Regions from separate parts of the Robertmurraya sp. FSL R5-0851 genome, predicted to be linked through region 1. Evidence: riboswitches for the same ligand, from Rfam matches in the RefSeq annotation. Region 1 holds a riboswitch; each other region holds the start of a gene.

Region 1 (5,886 bases):
ATGGCGAAACTGTGATCATAAATCTTGTCTGGATCTACCGTTATAGGAATAAATTTTGTATTAAAGTTCATGTTTGCCAAGAATAAAACCTCCCAATAGTTGAGTTACTTCTTCAAAAGAAGTACAAAAATTTTCATATGAAATCACTGGCCTTTTTATTAAAATAACAGGAATCCCTAATTGCAGAGCAGCTGTCATTTTTTCATCTACAGATCCCACTTTGCCGCTTTCTTTTGTAATCATTAGAGTCACATTGAATTGCTCACATAGCGCTTTATTTAATGATTGCGAAAATGGGCCTTGGATCGCAATAATGTCCTTTTGTTTAATACCTAAACTATGGCACTTTTCCATATTTCCTATATTCGGAAGCATTCTGCAAATAAGCCGGATTTCATCACGTATTAAATACTTGGCGAATATCTCTAACGTTTTACTACCTGTTGTCAGCATAATCGTTCCTTTATGAGATTGAGCTAATTTAGCTGCTTCTTCATAACTATCAACTTGTGTAATTAGTGGAGATATAAACTGTTCTTCTGGCCTTTCATAACGAATATAGGGAATATCACATGCTTTTGCTGCTGCCATTGCGGTTTTCGACGCTTCTTCCGCATATGGATGGCTGGCATCAATGACACAGGTCATCTTTCGCTTCTGAATTAGCGCCATCATGTCATCAACTGATAACCGCCCTACCTGATATGGAATATGATGGGCATTTAAACTTTCGGCTGCAGATTCTGTGACAACTGTTGCTAATAAAGGATAGCCTTGGTTTTGCAATTGAATGGCTAATGCTCTCGCATCACTTGTGCCTGCTAAAAATAAAATCATGTGTTCCTCCTAATCTCCACATGGTGCCGGCTCGACTTCAATTTTGGAGCTCATATCCTGGTAGTTAAAATACTGAATACTTTTCACGCGTTTAAAATATTTAAAAAGGCGTTCATTGGGATGGGCATTTTGTTTGTACTCTTCAATAATTTTCGTAAGTAACGGCAGCAGTTGATCGGTTTCAATTCCCTCTGCTACAGGCTGTGCAGCATGGGCCGTACGGCCAACCGGCTTTGCGCCAATAAATAAATCAAATTTTTTCTTGCGGTAAACGATCCCGATATCATCGAATACTGCCCGATAACATGCCATACCGCAGCCGTTGAAACCAATATGTAATTCTTTTGGAAGCTTTAAGCCCCCTAATTTTGCTGCTATTTCTTCTGCGTATGGAATCGATTCTGCTTTTTCCCCGTAACAAAAATCACAAGCTTTTACATTTAAAACATCGCCCACAGGCATGACAGTTAAATGATTCTGTTCTAGTTTTTCAACTATCGATTCAGGCTGTGTTGTTGGAATCTTTACTAAAAAACGATGATCCGGTGTATATTCCATGGTGCCTGTGTCGCCAATGGTTTCTGCCAATACGCGCATTTGATCAGGCGTAATAAATTTATTGGCAACACCAGGTGAAACAGCAAATTCAAATATATCTTCGATTGGCTGCTGAACTACATGCAGATGTTCTATTTTTGATTTAGTCACCATGGATAAAGCCTTTAAGGCCAAATCTAATGAGGTAACTTCTTGTTTTTTTCTTTCAATTTGCTCATACCCAGCTTGCGCTTCCCCGGTTTCTTGATTCAACGCCCATGGCTCGGCTTCCTTTTTCAAACGCTGATGCGGTTTTAAGCTTTGCTTCTCTTCACCTAAAGTATATTTTCGCTGATAACCTCGAGGGGTAATGATTTTATTGTCATAAAAGAACGTAGAAGAGTTCCCAATAATAACCGTTGTTAGCATTCCAATATCATGTTCAAGCATTTCAGCCAGTGTTGTGAGCACAACATTTTGATTTTCACGATAAGCACTTTTCACAAGTCCCACCGGTGTTTCAGGAGAACGATATTTTAATAGAATATTTTGTGCCTCTACAATTTGTCGTGTTCGCCGACCGCTTTTCGGATTATATAAAGCTATTACAAAATCCGCCATCGCAGCTGCTTCAATACGCTTTTCTATTACAGTCCAAGGCGTCAAATGATCACTTAGGCTGATCGTGCAGGAATCATGCATGACTGGCGCCCCCAATAAACTCGCACAAGAATTAATGGCTGATATACCTGGAACAATTTCAACCGCAATTCCATCTTTCTCAGTCCAACCCTTCTCAATCAGCACTTCATACACTAATCCAGCCATGCCATATACCCCTGAATCTCCGCTGGAAATTACTGAGACAATATGACCTGCTTCCGCTTTCTTTACTGCATCCTGTGCACGTGACACTTCTTCAGTCATACCCGTACTGACAATGGATTTTGCTGTTACCAAATGTTCAATTAGCTCCACGTATGTTTTATAGCCAATAATACAATCACTTTGCTGCAAGGCAACTACAGCTCGATTAGTAATATGCTCCCGATCACCGGGACCGAAGCCAACAACAAAAATTTTCCCCTTTTTCATAGGCTTTCCTCCAAATAAAAATGCCTGTACTCCTTTTAAAGGGAATACAGGCATGTGAAATGACAGTATAAAAAGCATACTGAAATACAAAAACAATAGGTATAATTGTCCCGCCTATACTTCTCCCACCGAAAAGCAAGTGTCGTTTAAATAAGCAGGTTTCCTGACTTAAGCTTCTTTTTACTCTTACACCTTCCCGATTTCTCAGTGGCATTGTAATTTCATCAGCTCTTACAGTAGCGGGGGCTGTACTAGACTTTCACTAGTTTCCCTTTTACCTCACAAATGTGAGCACTTATTTAAATTTAATTATTAAATTTTTTATAAATATACCATATAAACTCGGTTAACATACTATTTTTTTTGAAAATTTAATAAAAACCTCCACTAGAATATTCCACTTAATGGAATAGAAGAGAATGGATTGATTATCCCAATTGGTACATGGGTGATTGAACAAGCCTGTAGACAATTGCAGATGTTAGCGTCAAACGATATGACTACATCAACGTAGCCGTGAATCTTTCCATCCGTCAGTTTTACCAACCCAATTTTGTGTCAATGGTGGCGAACATCATTAGAAACAAGCGGATAAAGCCTGAAAGATTACATTTCGAAATCACAGAGAGTATGACAGCAGACGTTCAACTTACAACTGCGATACTCAAGGATTTAAAGTCTCTCGGTGTCTCTATATCCATTGATGACTTTGGAACAGGTTACAGTTCCCTCAGTTATTTTAGGTCTTTTCCTATTAATACTTTAAAAATCGACCGTTCTTTCATTAAGGATATTTCACAAAATAAAGAGGACCAGGTTTTTATGGCACATAAATTAGGGTTAAAGGTCATTGGAGAAGGTGTAGAAACATCTGAACAAGCAAAATTCCTAACTGAAAACGGATGTGACATGCTTCAAGGTTACTATTTTAGCCATCCTCTTAGCGAGGACGAGCTTCTCTGTTATTTACTTAAAAAACCGATTTTAAATAACTAGTAAAACTAATATTCATTCAAACCCCACAAAATGATTGGGTTCATGAATATCACTTTTACTGTGAGTTAGGATAACTCTGTTTTAGAAAAATATATGTATTTCAATATAGCTAGCAAAACCACGAAAAAATGGGACAGTGAACCTGTCCCCACATGATCCTAAATCTGGGTTCCAGGCGGATGGTAAAAAGGTGGTACTCTAATCCAACCGCGCTTACGCATCAAATGTTTTAATCTAGTAGCAAATGCAAATTTTTCAGCTTGAAATTGAATAAACATTAAACCCACATCTGTACGAATGGATTCGGATGCAGCACCAGCAGCTTGCATAATTAAACTAACAATCTTTAAGGATAACTCATTTGCAAGTACATCATCCGTTAATTTAACACCAAGAGGAATATCATTAGAATCTGATTTTGGCATATCTTCAGGGGCAGTAGGTAACGGAACCCCTTCCTTAATCAAGAAATCATGGAGTCTTTGTCTTTGACTGTTCCCTAATTTCATATCTTCTTCAAGAATCGCTTTAAGTTCCTCATCAGAAGTCGTATTGATCCCCGCTTGAACAGATACTTTGGCTAATTCAAGGCCTGATAAATATATCCAGCACGCCATCACTTCTCCCACATGAAGAGGTTGGTCTTTGTCTTGGTCAGATTGTGATTTCATTGCATCCATAATAGTTTCTATAATATTTAACATGTCAATCCCTCCTGAACTCATTACATACTCCATAATTTCTGTCATTTAACTAGTTATTATTCAGCGGGACCTCATGTAATTTATTATAGAGCGGGACAAAGTATTCATGATTATCCCTCACTTATACGATCCAATGCGTCTTGTATTTCTTTTTCAAAGGGGATAATTTCTGAATCAAAATCCTGTTCATGGGGTAGCGTCAGGAAAATGCGGATTTACAACGTTAAGGAAACCAAAATATAAAAAGTCTAATTTCTCGGTGTTATAAGTGAAAAATTAGGCTTTAGTTACTTCATTAAAGCGCCTGATTGTTGAAGACTAAAGTTTATATTCACCAAGAAAATTGATGTGCTCTTATCCTAACAAATTTTATTTAGGACTTACATGTATGCCTTCACTCTCTCGCCAATCTGCGTAAAGTATACGCTTTACATTATCATATCCATTGGTAGTTAATTGGTTATCTAACCACTGTTGATCAAATCCGAGTTTATGTAAATTATCCCATAAAATTTCCCCATCTATAATTAACGATGTTGGGAGGTCTACTGGACTTTCTGGAAGATTGAGATCTTGCTTGTCTGGTTTTTGATACTTGGATTTTAATAATAAACTTATTTGCCCATTAGCTTCCAATATACCGTATTTGACTTCGCGAACTGAAAAGACATTATTTTGACGGAGTATACTCAATACTTGATTTACATCCAATTTGTTCTTTGTAAGTAACTTTCTGTCCATAACACCATCTCGAATGATGATGTTAGGATTGCCTAATAAGAGAGAGCGTGTCGATTTATTTTTTAGAGTCATAAACTCTATTCCCAACATAAGAAACGTCCACAATCCGATGGCATATAAAAAATGAAAAATCCCTACCTTATCTTCATAAATGTTATTTCCTAAAAAATCTCCAAGTACTAACACAAAAACTAAGTGAAACGGGGTTAACTGATAGATGGATGTTCTGCCTGTTATGATAATGATAAAAAATAAAGTTGCAAAACCAACGATGACTTTGATCGTCAGTAAACCAATATTAACTTCTTCCAAAGTTTTTTCCTCCAATTTAAATTTTACTTAGTTGTAAGATCTTGAGGTTTAGATAAAGAGGCTAGTTTTAGTATTAAAGCTCGAGTTACAATTCCAACAATGATGTAATATATGAATGAATATCTGTATCTCCACTCTAAATAATTAACAAGTTTGACCCACTCGCAAAAGGGTTCACCTATACAGGCATATGTTAGTGCCATAATGATCTGGGCTAAAATAAAAGATTTCCATGTTCTAAAATATTGATATAACAACATGTAAGCTACAGGTACCATTGAAAAATCAAAAGGAAAGGCCTTTGGGAATAAAAGGTAGGAATGCAATGGGGTAATCCCAAAAACTGTATTGTGCACCAACTACATCTAATAAGGTTGTTGTCAAGATAATTATGGTACCAAATAACAAAATTTCTAAAATAATGTCTCGTTTAACAAGTTTAGCCCATATAACCCAAGGCACAACTAAAAAAACGACTAGTATCCACCATTCCCAAGTTAAAAACTCATTTTTTAGCCAACTATTTAATTCTAAATGATAGAGCTTATCTTCTAATAAACGTATTTCCTTAAGATTTTCAAATATATTATCTATTGATATCACCTCTATATTTAAATGAAAAGGTAACAGATATTTTTGAATTCAAACTCTTTGAGCTGCCTTT
Region 2 (5,886 bases), 170 kb from region 1:
TATCGGCTATTTCAGCTTAAATCATACGATCTGTCGATGCATAGATTGTGGACACGAAACAAGCGATGCCGATGCAACCATATGTGAATACTGTCATGGCGATCGGTTGGATGTTATCCAACGTATTACTGGATACCTGGTTGGTACAACAGGCAAGTGGAATGATGGTAAAAAAGCGGAATTACTAGATCGAGTGATTCATTCATAAAAGGCAGGGGGGACGAAATTGAAAATCGGAGGTTTCTATTCTGATTCTATCTCGAATGGTGTAGGGTGGAGAGCGGTTCTCTTTGTATCAGGGTGCCCGCATCATTGCCTTGGATGTCATAATCAAGAATCCTGGGATAAAGACTATGGTGAACCTTATGTGGAAGATGATATTTACAACCAAATGATGGAGAATCCTTTTTTAGATGGATTAACCTTATCCGGTGGAGAACCTTTTCTTTATTGCCAAGAGCTCTTTTCGTTAGTGAAACGTGTAAAAGCAACGGGATTAAATATTTGGTCGTATACAGGCTTTACATTTGAAGAACTTTTACGTTGGGCTGAAAGGAATGCGGATGTACAACAATTTCTACAGGAAGTAGACGTATTAGTGGATGGTAAGTTTTTAATCGAGAAAATGATACCGAAGAAACGTTTTCGGGGAAGCAGTAATCAGCGGATTATTGATGTACAGGCTTCCTTGAAGAAACAAGAGGTTGTATTATATATGGCTTAAGGGAAAGAGCCTGTTTTTATTCCTAGTATGTTTCCATTCAGGTGCTTTCTTATTAAAAGACACAAGAATCGTATGCACTTATCTGTTGGGGGATCAGGTTAAGCACCCGAGCGGAAAAATAGACGGAGAAATTCCGCTTAATTAGTAACTTGTACTAAAAAAGGCATAAATAGACGGATAGATTCCGGCTATTGGCTCGAAAAAATAGAAAATGGGGGATTTTTCTTTGCATAAGCGGAAAACTTCCCCTTATTTAACCCGAAACGAGCTCGATTCTGCATTTAACGGAAAAATCTCCGCTTATTTCACTTTTGCTGGTTACTCGAGAACTCATAAATCCAAGAGAACCTCATTTTTGTCCGAGGCGGTGAACGGTATCACAAGTAAGTGAGGTTTTATAAAAGGCTGTTTTCGTAAAGTTTGTTGTTTTGAAAAAATCCCAAATGCCGTCTCTTCTTTCTATATAGGGAAAGAGCCTATTCTGAACAATCATTCTTCAAAATAGGCTCTTTCTTTTCTTTTATACCGTATCTAAATTATGATCCTTTTATCACGAGCAATCTTTCTCTCGTTTGTTTGGCTGCTTCTACCATTACCTTCAGTGAAGCAATGGTCTCATCCATCCCTCTTGTTTTTAACCCGCAGTCAGGATTGATCCAGAACAGCTTTGGGTTAAGGACTTGAAGGGCACGATCAATGTTTCTTGTCAGTTCTTCAAGCTTTGGTACACGTGGACTATGAATATCATAGACACCGAGACCGATGCCTTTGTCATACGTATGTTCTTCGAAGGCGTGAATCAATTCACCATGACTTCTAGATGTTTCGATTGAAATAACATCCGCATCAAGCGCTGTAATGGCATCGATGATATTTTTGAAATCTGAATAACACATATGTGTGTGAATTTGTGTTTCATTTTGTACGGATGTTGTGGCAAGTTTAAAAGCATAAACCGCAGCATCTAAGTAACTTTCCTTTTTCTCCTGTTTTAGTGGTAGCCCCTCACGAATGGCTGGTTCATCCACTTGAATCATACGGATTCCATTTTCCTCAAGAACTTCCACTTCTTTTCGAAGCGCCAGGGCAATTTGATTAGCAACCTCATAGCGTGAAATATCATCTCGTACAAACGACCAGTTTAAAATGGTAATAGGACCTGTCAACATTCCTTTTACAGGCTTGGTTGTTAACGACTGGGCATATACCGTTTCTTTGACAGTCATCGGTTCTTGAAAGGATACATCCCCATAAATAAGAGGTGGCTTGACACAACGGGAACCATATGACTGGACCCAGCCGAATTTGGTAAATTGAAAACCGGCCAATTTTTCACCAAAATATTCAACCATATCTGTCCGTTCAAATTCGCCATGCACGAACACATCTAGACCCAGTTCTTCCTGAATGTCAATCCATTTTTTCATTTCCGCTTTTATATATTCTTGATAATCCGCATCAGTTAACTCGCCTTTACGCCATTTTAAACGCTGTTTCCTCACTTCTTGTGTTTGTGGGAAGCTTCCAATTGTGGTCGTTGGAAGAAGGGGCAATTGAAAAGTCTCATCTTGAATCTGTTGACGAACCTCAGATGTTGTCTCCCGTTCAGCTCTAAACGTACGCAAGTTTTGAATGTCTTCTTGAACTTGTGTGTTGTTACGAGAGGCTGAATGATTTAGTGCTTGAATCGCTTTTTTACTTGCTGAAATTTCTTTCTGTATGGTTTCTTTCCCACCTTGTAAGCCTTTGGTCAGTAGAACAATCTCCTGTAATTTTTCATCAGCAAACGATAATGCCTCTTTTAACACTTCCTCAAGTGTTTCTTCATTCTTAACGGTTACAGGTACATGTAACAAGCTGGATGAAGGCTGTAGGATCAGACGGTCTTTTGAGACAACTTCCGCAATTTCTGAAAGAAGGGAATACTTATCATCTAGATTCGCACGCCATATGTTACGCCCATCAATGATTCCGGCAGCTAGCACTTTATCTTGTGGGAAGCCAAACTTTTTCAAAGCAGCGAGGTTTTGATTGTTATCATGTACAAAGTCAAGTCCAATTCCTTGAACAGGAAGGGAGATGACCTCTTCATAATGGTCAATGCTTTCAAAATAAGTTTGTAAAATCACCTTAATGTTCGGAGCTGCATCATTCAACTGTTTATAAACATCGTGAAATAGAGCCATGTCTTCTTCTGAAATCGTTGTAGCTAGGATTGGCTCATCGATTTGTACCCATTCGACACCTTCTTCTTGTAATTCAGTTAAAATAGTAGCGTAAAGTGGGACAAATTGATCAACTACTGTTTTTAAGTCATTGTCTTTATAGCCCTTTGATAGTTTTACAAAGGTAATGGGTCCTAAAATCACTGGTTTTCCGAGAATATCCAGTTTTTGTTTCGCCTCTTTATAAAATTGAAGGGGACGGTTCTCCACAAGGGAAGGGACTGCCTCGTAAAGTTCTGGAACAATATAGTGATAGTTTGTGTTAAACCATTTAGTCATTTCAGATGCAACCGCACCTTTCGTACCTCGTGCGATATCAAAATATGTTTCAAGTGATACTTTACCTCCCGTGTATTCATATCGTTTCGGTACAAGACCGAACATGGTAGCTGTATCGAGAACATGATCATACAAACTGAAGTCACCAACAGGGATGAAGTCAATTCCTTGTTCCTTTTGTTTCTGAAGAGAGGAAAGGCGGATTTCCTCCATCTGTTGTAAGAATGTCTCTTTTTCTAGTTTGCCTGTCCAAAACTGTTCGAGCGTTTTTTTCCATTCTCGGTTTTCACCAATTCTTGGATAACCTAAATTTGAGCTTTTTACCATCGTTATTTTACACTCCTTGTTTGATTGTATTTTCGTCTTCAACAAAAAATCTCCCTTTTCAATGAGAAAAGAGAGATTCATACGCATAGTTAACTAGAGTTGAGACAGTCTGGTTTTCTCAACACGTATTCCTCACTCCTCTCTATACATCCGTAGAGTACAAGTGCATACAACAGACAGGTCTCCTGACTCTGGTTCACAGCTTCTTATCCCTTCCCATTTCATAAATATGAAACAGTGGTTCATTGATAAGTCGCTCCCCATTACAGTGGCGGGACCGTGCCGGATTTTCACCGGGCTTCCCTTTTAAGCTAAGTACATGACATACAAAGCATCTGTTGCATTTTGTATTAAGTTTTAATAGAAAAATATAAATATGGCTTATCTTATAAACAAAAGACCTCTCTATTAAAAAATAGAGAGGTCCTTATCCTCTCTTATTTATCAAAGCTATATGCTTTGCAGGAATTAGCACCTTTTTAACAAATCTGTTAAATGGTTGCCGGGCTTCATAGGGCCTGTCCCTCCACCTCTCTGAATAAGAGTATATTGTATATTGATATTTACATGTTTGAATTTGTTAATCATATTAGCATGTTAAATTCAGGTTGTCAAAAAGAATTTTGAAAATTCTTTGAAACAGATCCGTTTATCCAAGTAAATAGAACATCTCTCAAACTACTAAAGATGTTATCCTTCATGTCCATTTCTGCACCATAAAAAACTCTCCTTATCTTAAGATAACGTGTTTATTTTTGAGGTGTAAAACTGTAAAAGGAAGTACATACACAAAGTTAAAAAGGATTGGAGATGCAAATATGTCTATTTCCTTTATTATTAAAGCACCCGAAAGTGATACAAGTTCATAAGCACTAACTGAGTTTGATAAATAAGCGGAAAAATTTCTCTTAATCTTGAAATTGTACTGAAAATAGCTAAAATAGCCGGAGAGAATCCGACTATTGACTCGAAAATCCAGAAAATGGGTAACTTTGCTTTGCTTAATCGGTTAAACTCCGCTTATATACCCCGAACCAAGCTCTATTCGGGAGCTTAACCGAAAAATTTCCGCTTATACGATTGATTTGGGAAGGAACGGGCGGTGCTCATCCTGAAGGACCTTACCTTTACAATATTAACAGAACCTACTATTTAACGATTGCTGAAGGAGGAACAGAATACTTTTGTTGGCAAAAGACAACAGCACTTTGATTGTAACATCTCCACACTTTTTGAGTTTTCACCAACCGAGGAAGGGGAAGAGGCTGGACTGACCGTCTTCATGAATGAGCGATTTCATTATGAGATCGCGGTGGGAATCCGTAATGGGGTGAAAAAGGTCTTTGTCAGACGTAGGATTGGTTCCCTTTGGAAAGTAGAGTCGGAGAATGAGTATGAACAAGATTCTATTATTCTGTCGGTTCAGGCAGATGCCAAAAACTTTACATTCACTTATCAATCACGGGGTAGGGAGTCGATTACCATAGGTACTGGAGAATGCTGTCTTATATCAACGGAAGTAACAGGTGGATTTACAGGGGTTTTCTTAGGACTTTATGCCACAGGAAATGGATGTGCTTCTAAAAACCCTGCGTATTTTGATTGGTTTGAGTATCGGTTGTAATAGTTCATGGAGCACCATTTCTTAGGGTGCTCTTTTTGGACTTTGGTTTTTTTATTTGTGTAATGGTAAATATGATGTTAAGTGACCTTACATGAATAATGAATTTTGTTAATTGTTAGATTAATATTTTGTACAACAAGTATTTCTGTATGGTCGACAGTCGACAAGAGAGAAATGTATCTCAGGGGAGGTGTAAGAATGAACAATGAGTTATTCAATAATAACGCATTATCAAACTTGATTAAAGAAACAATTATGAGAGATATTCTTTTAGGAAAATTGCTTCCAGGTGAAAAATTGGTAGAAGCCCAATATGCTGAAGCATTTGGTACCAGCAGGGCACCAGTTCGTGAAGCGTTCTATTTGTTAACGGTTGAAGGAATTGTAAAAAGAATTCCTAGGAAAGGAACCGTAGTACGGGGGTTTTCTTCTGAGGAAACAAAGGATTTGATCGAGATTAGATGTTTCCTAGAAAATATGGCTCTTGAAAAATTAAGGAATAAAAATAATGAAAACTATCTCCAAACTATGGAGGATATTATCAATAAAACAAAGGAAATTAATAAACAAAGTTATGAGTATGCGGAACTAAATTACCAATTTCATCAGCAATTGATATTAGCAAGTGAAAGTGAAGTAATTAAATCGAATTACGATCGTTTAGGGAATATCTTGTTATCTATTCAAAATGTAGCATTTATGAAAGA
Region 3 (5,886 bases), 1.6 Mb from region 1:
CCACAGGCAATAAGACAGTGCCATCTAGTTGTGAGAGCTCCTTCACTAATCGTAACGGAGCTACTTCTGCTTCCTGCTCAATCACTTCATTTCCAACAAGAGGAAGACCAATAACCGCCACTTTCGTATTTTCAAGAAAGGGAATGGCACTCAAAGGAGCATGGCTCGTTCTATTTCCTAATACCGTTAATCCGACGGCAGATTGAACAAGCAAGAAGTTACTTTCGGTGCTTCCACTGATCGGAACGTTTGGTACATCTAGCTCAAGCAGACCTTTCGTAATTCCCTTTACGAGTTCTTCCCAAGATCCATCTCCGCAGAAGTTTTGAAGAATCACTGCTTCAGGAATAGCCCCCGCCGAGTAGCATTCCATAGCTGCCACACGAAAAGTATAATAACCAACGATATCGTAAGGAACCTGTACCGCATCGAGCTTCTTTAACCCGATCGCCCCGCTATTATCAGAAGCTACCACAAGGGTTTCTTTTCCCATTTTAAGTAATTGAACATCTCTCATTTTTGAAATTTCCCCGCTACTGCTGGTTTCATGATGCTAGCTAATCGTGGAGCAACGATCACAGCTAAAACGGTATTAAAGATAGATGCAATGAGTAAAGAGGGAACCAGACTAATATAAAATGCTTTTGAGATTAAAAAGATAAATGGGAGGGGAGCTGCAAAGGTATTACCTAGCACGAATAAAATAGACGCCGTCCACTTGCTGCCTTTTTGATAAAAATAAGCAAATATCCATGTAAGTATTGCCATTTCGATAGCGATTAAGAAATGCATAGGTCCAAGAGGCATTCCTCCGATTAATGCTGATACCATATGGCCTATTCCACCGACGATCGCCCCTGGGATTCCTCCTAAAAGCGCGGCAGCAACGATTGCTGGAAACGAATCAAGCGCGACACTTCCGATGATTGCTGGAATTTTCAACATGCCACCTACAACTGTTAAAGCGATAAACACAGCCATCCAAGTTACTTTTTCCACCTTCATTTTTTCTTCCTCCTTTTGATTTGCAATTACTTCATGCGTTGCCCAATTCCGTACCAAATATGATCCACTCGATCACATAGTTGGACCGTATCCTGAAATGTCCATCCTGCATCATCACGCCATTTCCGATCTGCTTTTTCAACAGGTACAATTCCTCTAGTAATATCTGACCCAATGATGACGAGTTTTCTCTTGCAACCATCCTTTTCCCATTGATCCCAATTCAATAGTGTCTCTTTCCATATTTGTCTTACTTTATCTGATTCGTGTTGCAGCGATAAATCCCTGATCCAATACTCGATTCCTTCAACCACCACTAAGGAGTCAGTAGAATCTTCACTAATCCAGTCATAATATGAGCATTCATAAGCTTTTATCCAACTTACTCGTGGATACTGACCCAAACAAAAATGGCTACGTACCCACTCGGCTTTTCCGTTACATGCTCCTCCCATCACGAAATACAACGTCATCATCCTCCTTTTTCATGCAAATTGGAATTCCTGCTTCCACGAGATACGCTTCCTTTGCCCTTGCAACGACCTGTTGATTTAACCTTCCAAGGATCTTTGCATACACAAGAACAAGGTCACTAGAGTGAATCGGTTCATTCAAGATTTCATTACTAACGACGATGAGGGTGTGACAACTTTTCTGTACCGAAAGGATCCCCTCTATGATTGATATCCTGATTTCCTTATGAAAAGACGGGTCCATCAGCCTCTCCTCGGTTTGAAACAAACGGTTGTTTAATAGATTCGTTAAGCAGTCAAAGAGCACAATATCATTCGGTTGAAAAACAGTGGAGAGGTTATGTAAAAAATAGGGTTCCTCCCAAGTTACCCACTGGTGCTCGCCTTCATTTCTTTGCTGTTGATGCCTTTTAATTCGGTCCTTCATTTCCTCATCAAAAGCAACTCCTGAAGCAATATAGTGGAGATTTCCTTGAGTTTTCTTTGTTAGCTCCATGGCTGTTTTCTCAGCAAAACTGCTTTTTCCACTTCTAACCCCACCACTAATAAATATCAGCTGTCCAGCCTCCGCCATGCACTCATCACCTCTAATAACCTTTCATGCTCGTTTGCTCCCTTAATCGCCAATCGTAGCCACTTTCCGTCAAGTCCTGGGAAATTCATCGTATGCCGTGGAATCATCCCCTTTTCCATCAAAAAACGGAAAAACGGAAATGGATCGGAGACTTTCGTATCTTTTAGCAAATAAAAATTTACGTTTGAAGGAGAATAAGAGAATTCCTGATCACGATAAAAAGCCTGTAGCCTCTCCCGCTCCTTTTTTATCAATTGAATGGTTTGTTCTATATAGTCACTTTCTGACAAACACCATTCCCCCACCTTCATAGCTATCGCATTCACACTCCAATGCGGTTTGCTTTCCCTAATTTTTGCTAGCAGGGCTTCATTGGCCATTAAGTATCCTAAGCGGATTCCTGGAATGCTGAACATTTTGGTCATGGAACGAAGAATGATCATGTTCTCGCAATGTTGGAGACAGGAAACGATAGATTCGTACTCTTCAATAAAGTCGTAAAAGGCTTCGTCGACGATAAGCAAGGTTCCGTATCGGGCACATTCACGGGCAAGAATCTCAATCGTATGTTTCGGAAAAAACATTCCCGTTGGATTGTTTGGATTGCACAGAAATACAGCGTCTACTTCTCGTAAGCTCACTAGTAATTCATCTAAGCGTAATTCCCAGCTGTCTACATCCATCAAGTGGTAGCGTACCTCACATTGATTCACTCGGCACGCTTCTTCGTATTCGGAAAAGGCTGGTTGTACGATGAGCACTTTTTTACCAGTGAGCAGTCGTCCGACCAAAGAAATAAGCTCCGCCCCGCCGTTCCCCACTAAGATTTGCTCTTTTCTTACTCCTTCTTGCTTTGAAAGCAAACCTGTTAGCCTTCCTGCCGTTGGATCCGGATAATCAGATACAAGAGGAAACAGCTCATTCCACCTGCCCTTTACTGTAGCCGGTGGACCGAGCGGATTAATATTGGCGCTAAAATCAATCACTGTTTCAGGCATGTCGAGATGTAGTGCTTTATATAAAAATTGTGGATTAGCTCCGTGCATAGGCCACTTCAACGATCATCCCTCCAATCCATAATAAAAGTAAAAATGTGAGTACCGTTCGAGTTAAAATACCGTTGGCTTGCAAAATATGCTCCGCAGTGACAGGAAAATAAGATTCTCCCATTTTGGCTCGATCGGAGCGAATACCCTTGTAATAGTTGATTCCTCCGAGCTGAATCCCAAGTAAGGCAGCCACAGCAGCTTCTCCCCATCCACTGTTTGGGCTTGGATGTTTCTTCGCATCACGAAGGACAATTTTCGCTGACTCCTTTACCGAGGATCGGACCGGCTTATTGCTTAAGAGCATACAAACGGAGGTTAGGCGACTCGGTATCAAATTTAACCAATCATCAAGCTTCGCCGACGCCCAGCCAAACTCCATGTATTTATCATTTTTATATCCAACCATCGAATCGCAAGTATTGACTGCACGGTACAGCATCGCTAGAGGGGCACCACCGAGAAATGCCCAAAATAAGGGAGCAGTTACTCCGTCACTTGTGTTTTCTGCGACCGTTTCAATCGTCGCGCGAACCACCCCCTGTTCATCAAGTTGATCCGTATCACGGCCAACGATAAACGATAGCTTATGGCGAGCTTCAACGAGATCCCCCTTTTTTAACGGACCGTACACCGTCAACGCTGCCTCCTTTAAGCTTTTTTGAGCAATCGTCGTCCAGATGATCACCGCTTCAACCACAATGCCGACCATGAGATGAACTTGATAAGCTAGCATCGTAATCAGGAGCGTAATTCCCACAACGAGCAGGAGAAGCGTAACTACCATAGCCACTCCCTTCCATTTTTTCCGCGTCCCTTTATTCCACTTTTTCTCGAACTTGTAAATCAGCGTTCCGATCCATTTCACCGGATGTGGCCAATCGATCGGATCACCGAGAAGTAAATCAATAAAATAAGCAATCGTCATGGCCAATAAATGTTGAAGAAACATGGTTCCCCCCCCCTAACAAAATAAAAAACATCTCCACATTGAAATGGAGATGTTGGAATAAGCTTCTTCCTTATGTAAGAAACCGACCACACCACCTATCCTCGTAGGTACACGGTGTCAAGATATAGTCAGGTTTCCTGGCTGATGGTCATTGCTTTCTGCACCTTCCCATGCAATTCCTTATTGCACAGTGGTTTTTACAGTATGCTCCCATTTACAGTGGCGGGACCGCGTTGGACTTTCACCAACTTCCCTAGACTTCTAAAAAGAAGTACACCTATTCTTGCTCATATTTACTTTTCATATCTTAATACTAATCTTGTAACAAAGGAATGACAAGGCAATCGCTGACATATTTTTTTCATTGTGACAAATCGGAACCGCCATTCACTGCCACCATAAAAATATTAAAAGCGACAAAATAGGACAAATGAAGACAACTTTTAAAATCTACCAAATGAATCTTTTGTCATCTTTCTTTACAATTCTCCTTCTATTTGTTAAAATTTTTTAATAATTTAAAACATTAACACCATTGGTTTTTAATAGATTGGGAGGGAATTATTTTGGCAGAATTAAGAAGTAATATGATAAAAAAGGGATTTGATCGTGCACCACACCGAAGCCTTTTGCGTGCGGCTGGGGTAAAAGAAGAGGATTTTGGTAAGCCATTTATCGCAGTAGTTAACTCCTACATTGATATCGTGCCAGGACATGTGCACTTACAAGAGTTCGGGAAAATTGTCAAAGACGCTATCCGTGAAGCAGGTGGAGTTCCATTTGAAATGAACACAATCGGTGTCGATGATGGAATTGCAATGGGTCATATCGGCATGCGCTACTCGCTACCAAGCCGTGAAATCATTGCTGACTCGGTTGAAACGGTTGTCGCTGCTCACTGGTTTGATGGAATGGTTTGTATCCCGAACTGTGACAAGATTACTCCTGGTATGTTAATGGCATCACTTCGTTTAAATATCCCTACTGTTTTTGTAAGCGGTGGACCAATGAAGGCTGGAGTAACTAGCGATGGCAAAAAGATCTCACTTTCTTCTGTATTCGAAGGCGTTGGTGCATACCAAGCTGGAAAACTTGATGACAAGGGACTATTAGAATTAGAACAGTTTGGCTGTCCGACATGTGGATCTTGTTCAGGTATGTTCACAGCAAACTCGATGAACTGTTTAGCAGAAGCGCTTGGATTGGCTCTTCCTGGTAATGGAACGATTTTAGCTGTAGCGCCTGAGCGTAGAGATTTCGTTAGGAAATCAGCAACACAGTTAATGGAACTGATTGAAAAGGATATTAAGCCTCGTGATATCGTTACAGAAAAAGCAATCGATAACGCGTTTGCCCTTGATATGGCATTAGGTGGATCTTCCAATACTGTACTTCATACTTTAGCATTAGCTCATGAAGCAGAAATCGATTATCCAATCGGAAGAATCAATGAAGTAGCGGCTCGTGTTCCTCACTTGTCAAAGCTTGCTCCAGCTTCTGACGTGTTTATTGAAGACTTGCATGAAGCAGGCGGAGTTTCTGCGGTTCTAAACGAATTATCCAAGAAAGAAGGCGCCCTTCACCTGGATACATTAACCGTTACAGGGAAAACACTTGGTGAAAATATCGCTGGCTGTGATGTTAAGAATTATGATGTGATTCATTCCATTGATAATCCATTTAGTGAAAAGGGTGGACTTGCTGTATTATTCGGAAACCTTGCTCCAGATGGTGCCATCATTAAAACAGGTGGAATCACGGGTGGAAACCGCCATGAAGGACCTGCTGTTGTGTTTGATTCACAAGACGAAGCTCTTCACGGCATTGCAAACGGAA

What was found. A riboswitch is a leader RNA that binds a small molecule or an ion and turns the genes downstream of it on or off. The one in region 1 is predicted to bind cobalamin.
Region 2: another riboswitch for cobalamin. It lies ahead of metE (5-methyltetrahydropteroyltriglutamate--homocysteine S-methyltransferase); the one in region 1 lies ahead of cobJ (precorrin-3B C(17)-methyltransferase).
Region 3: another riboswitch for cobalamin. It lies ahead of cbiB (adenosylcobinamide-phosphate synthase CbiB); the one in region 1 lies ahead of cobJ (precorrin-3B C(17)-methyltransferase).

Annotation. Positions count from the first base shown of each region.
Region 1 is NZ_JBBOOE010000001.1:2,394,066-2,399,951, forward strand. Features, by position in the region: gene MKX65_RS12055 (precorrin-8X methylmutase) at 1-71, opposite strand, end outside; gene cobK (precorrin-6A reductase) at 61-837, opposite strand; gene cobJ (precorrin-3B C(17)-methyltransferase) at 847-2,469, opposite strand; cobalamin riboswitch at 2,606-2,783, opposite strand; gene MKX65_RS12070 (EAL domain-containing protein) at 2,941-3,465, shown strand; gene MKX65_RS12075 (DUF3231 family protein) at 3,624-4,169, opposite strand; gene MKX65_RS12080 (DUF421 domain-containing protein) at 4,539-5,222, opposite strand; gene MKX65_RS12085 (hypothetical protein) at 5,246-5,500, opposite strand; gene MKX65_RS12090 (hypothetical protein) at 5,508-5,825, opposite strand.
Region 2 is NZ_JBBOOE010000001.1:2,220,175-2,226,060, reverse strand. Features, by position in the region: gene MKX65_RS11275 (anaerobic ribonucleoside triphosphate reductase) at 1-208, shown strand, start outside; gene nrdG (anaerobic ribonucleoside-triphosphate reductase activating protein) at 227-724, shown strand; gene metE (5-methyltetrahydropteroyltriglutamate--homocysteine S-methyltransferase) at 1,261-3,561, opposite strand; cobalamin riboswitch at 3,714-3,909, opposite strand; SAM riboswitch class I at 3,990-4,100, opposite strand; gene MKX65_RS11260 (beta-xylosidase family glycoside hydrolase) at 4,715-5,179, shown strand; gene MKX65_RS11255 (FCD domain-containing protein) at 5,378-5,886, shown strand, end outside.
Region 3 is NZ_JBBOOE010000001.1:3,974,131-3,980,016, forward strand. Features, by position in the region: gene MKX65_RS20400 (ATP-binding protein) at 1-517, opposite strand, end outside; gene MKX65_RS20405 (ECF transporter S component) at 514-1,005, opposite strand; gene MKX65_RS20410 (bifunctional adenosylcobinamide kinase/adenosylcobinamide-phosphate guanylyltransferase) at 1,032-1,463, opposite strand; gene MKX65_RS20415 (bifunctional adenosylcobinamide kinase/adenosylcobinamide-phosphate guanylyltransferase) at 1,444-2,052, opposite strand; gene cobD (threonine-phosphate decarboxylase CobD) at 2,031-3,110, opposite strand; gene cbiB (adenosylcobinamide-phosphate synthase CbiB) at 3,085-4,050, opposite strand; cobalamin riboswitch at 4,161-4,346, opposite strand; gene ilvD (dihydroxy-acid dehydratase) at 4,617-5,886, shown strand, end outside.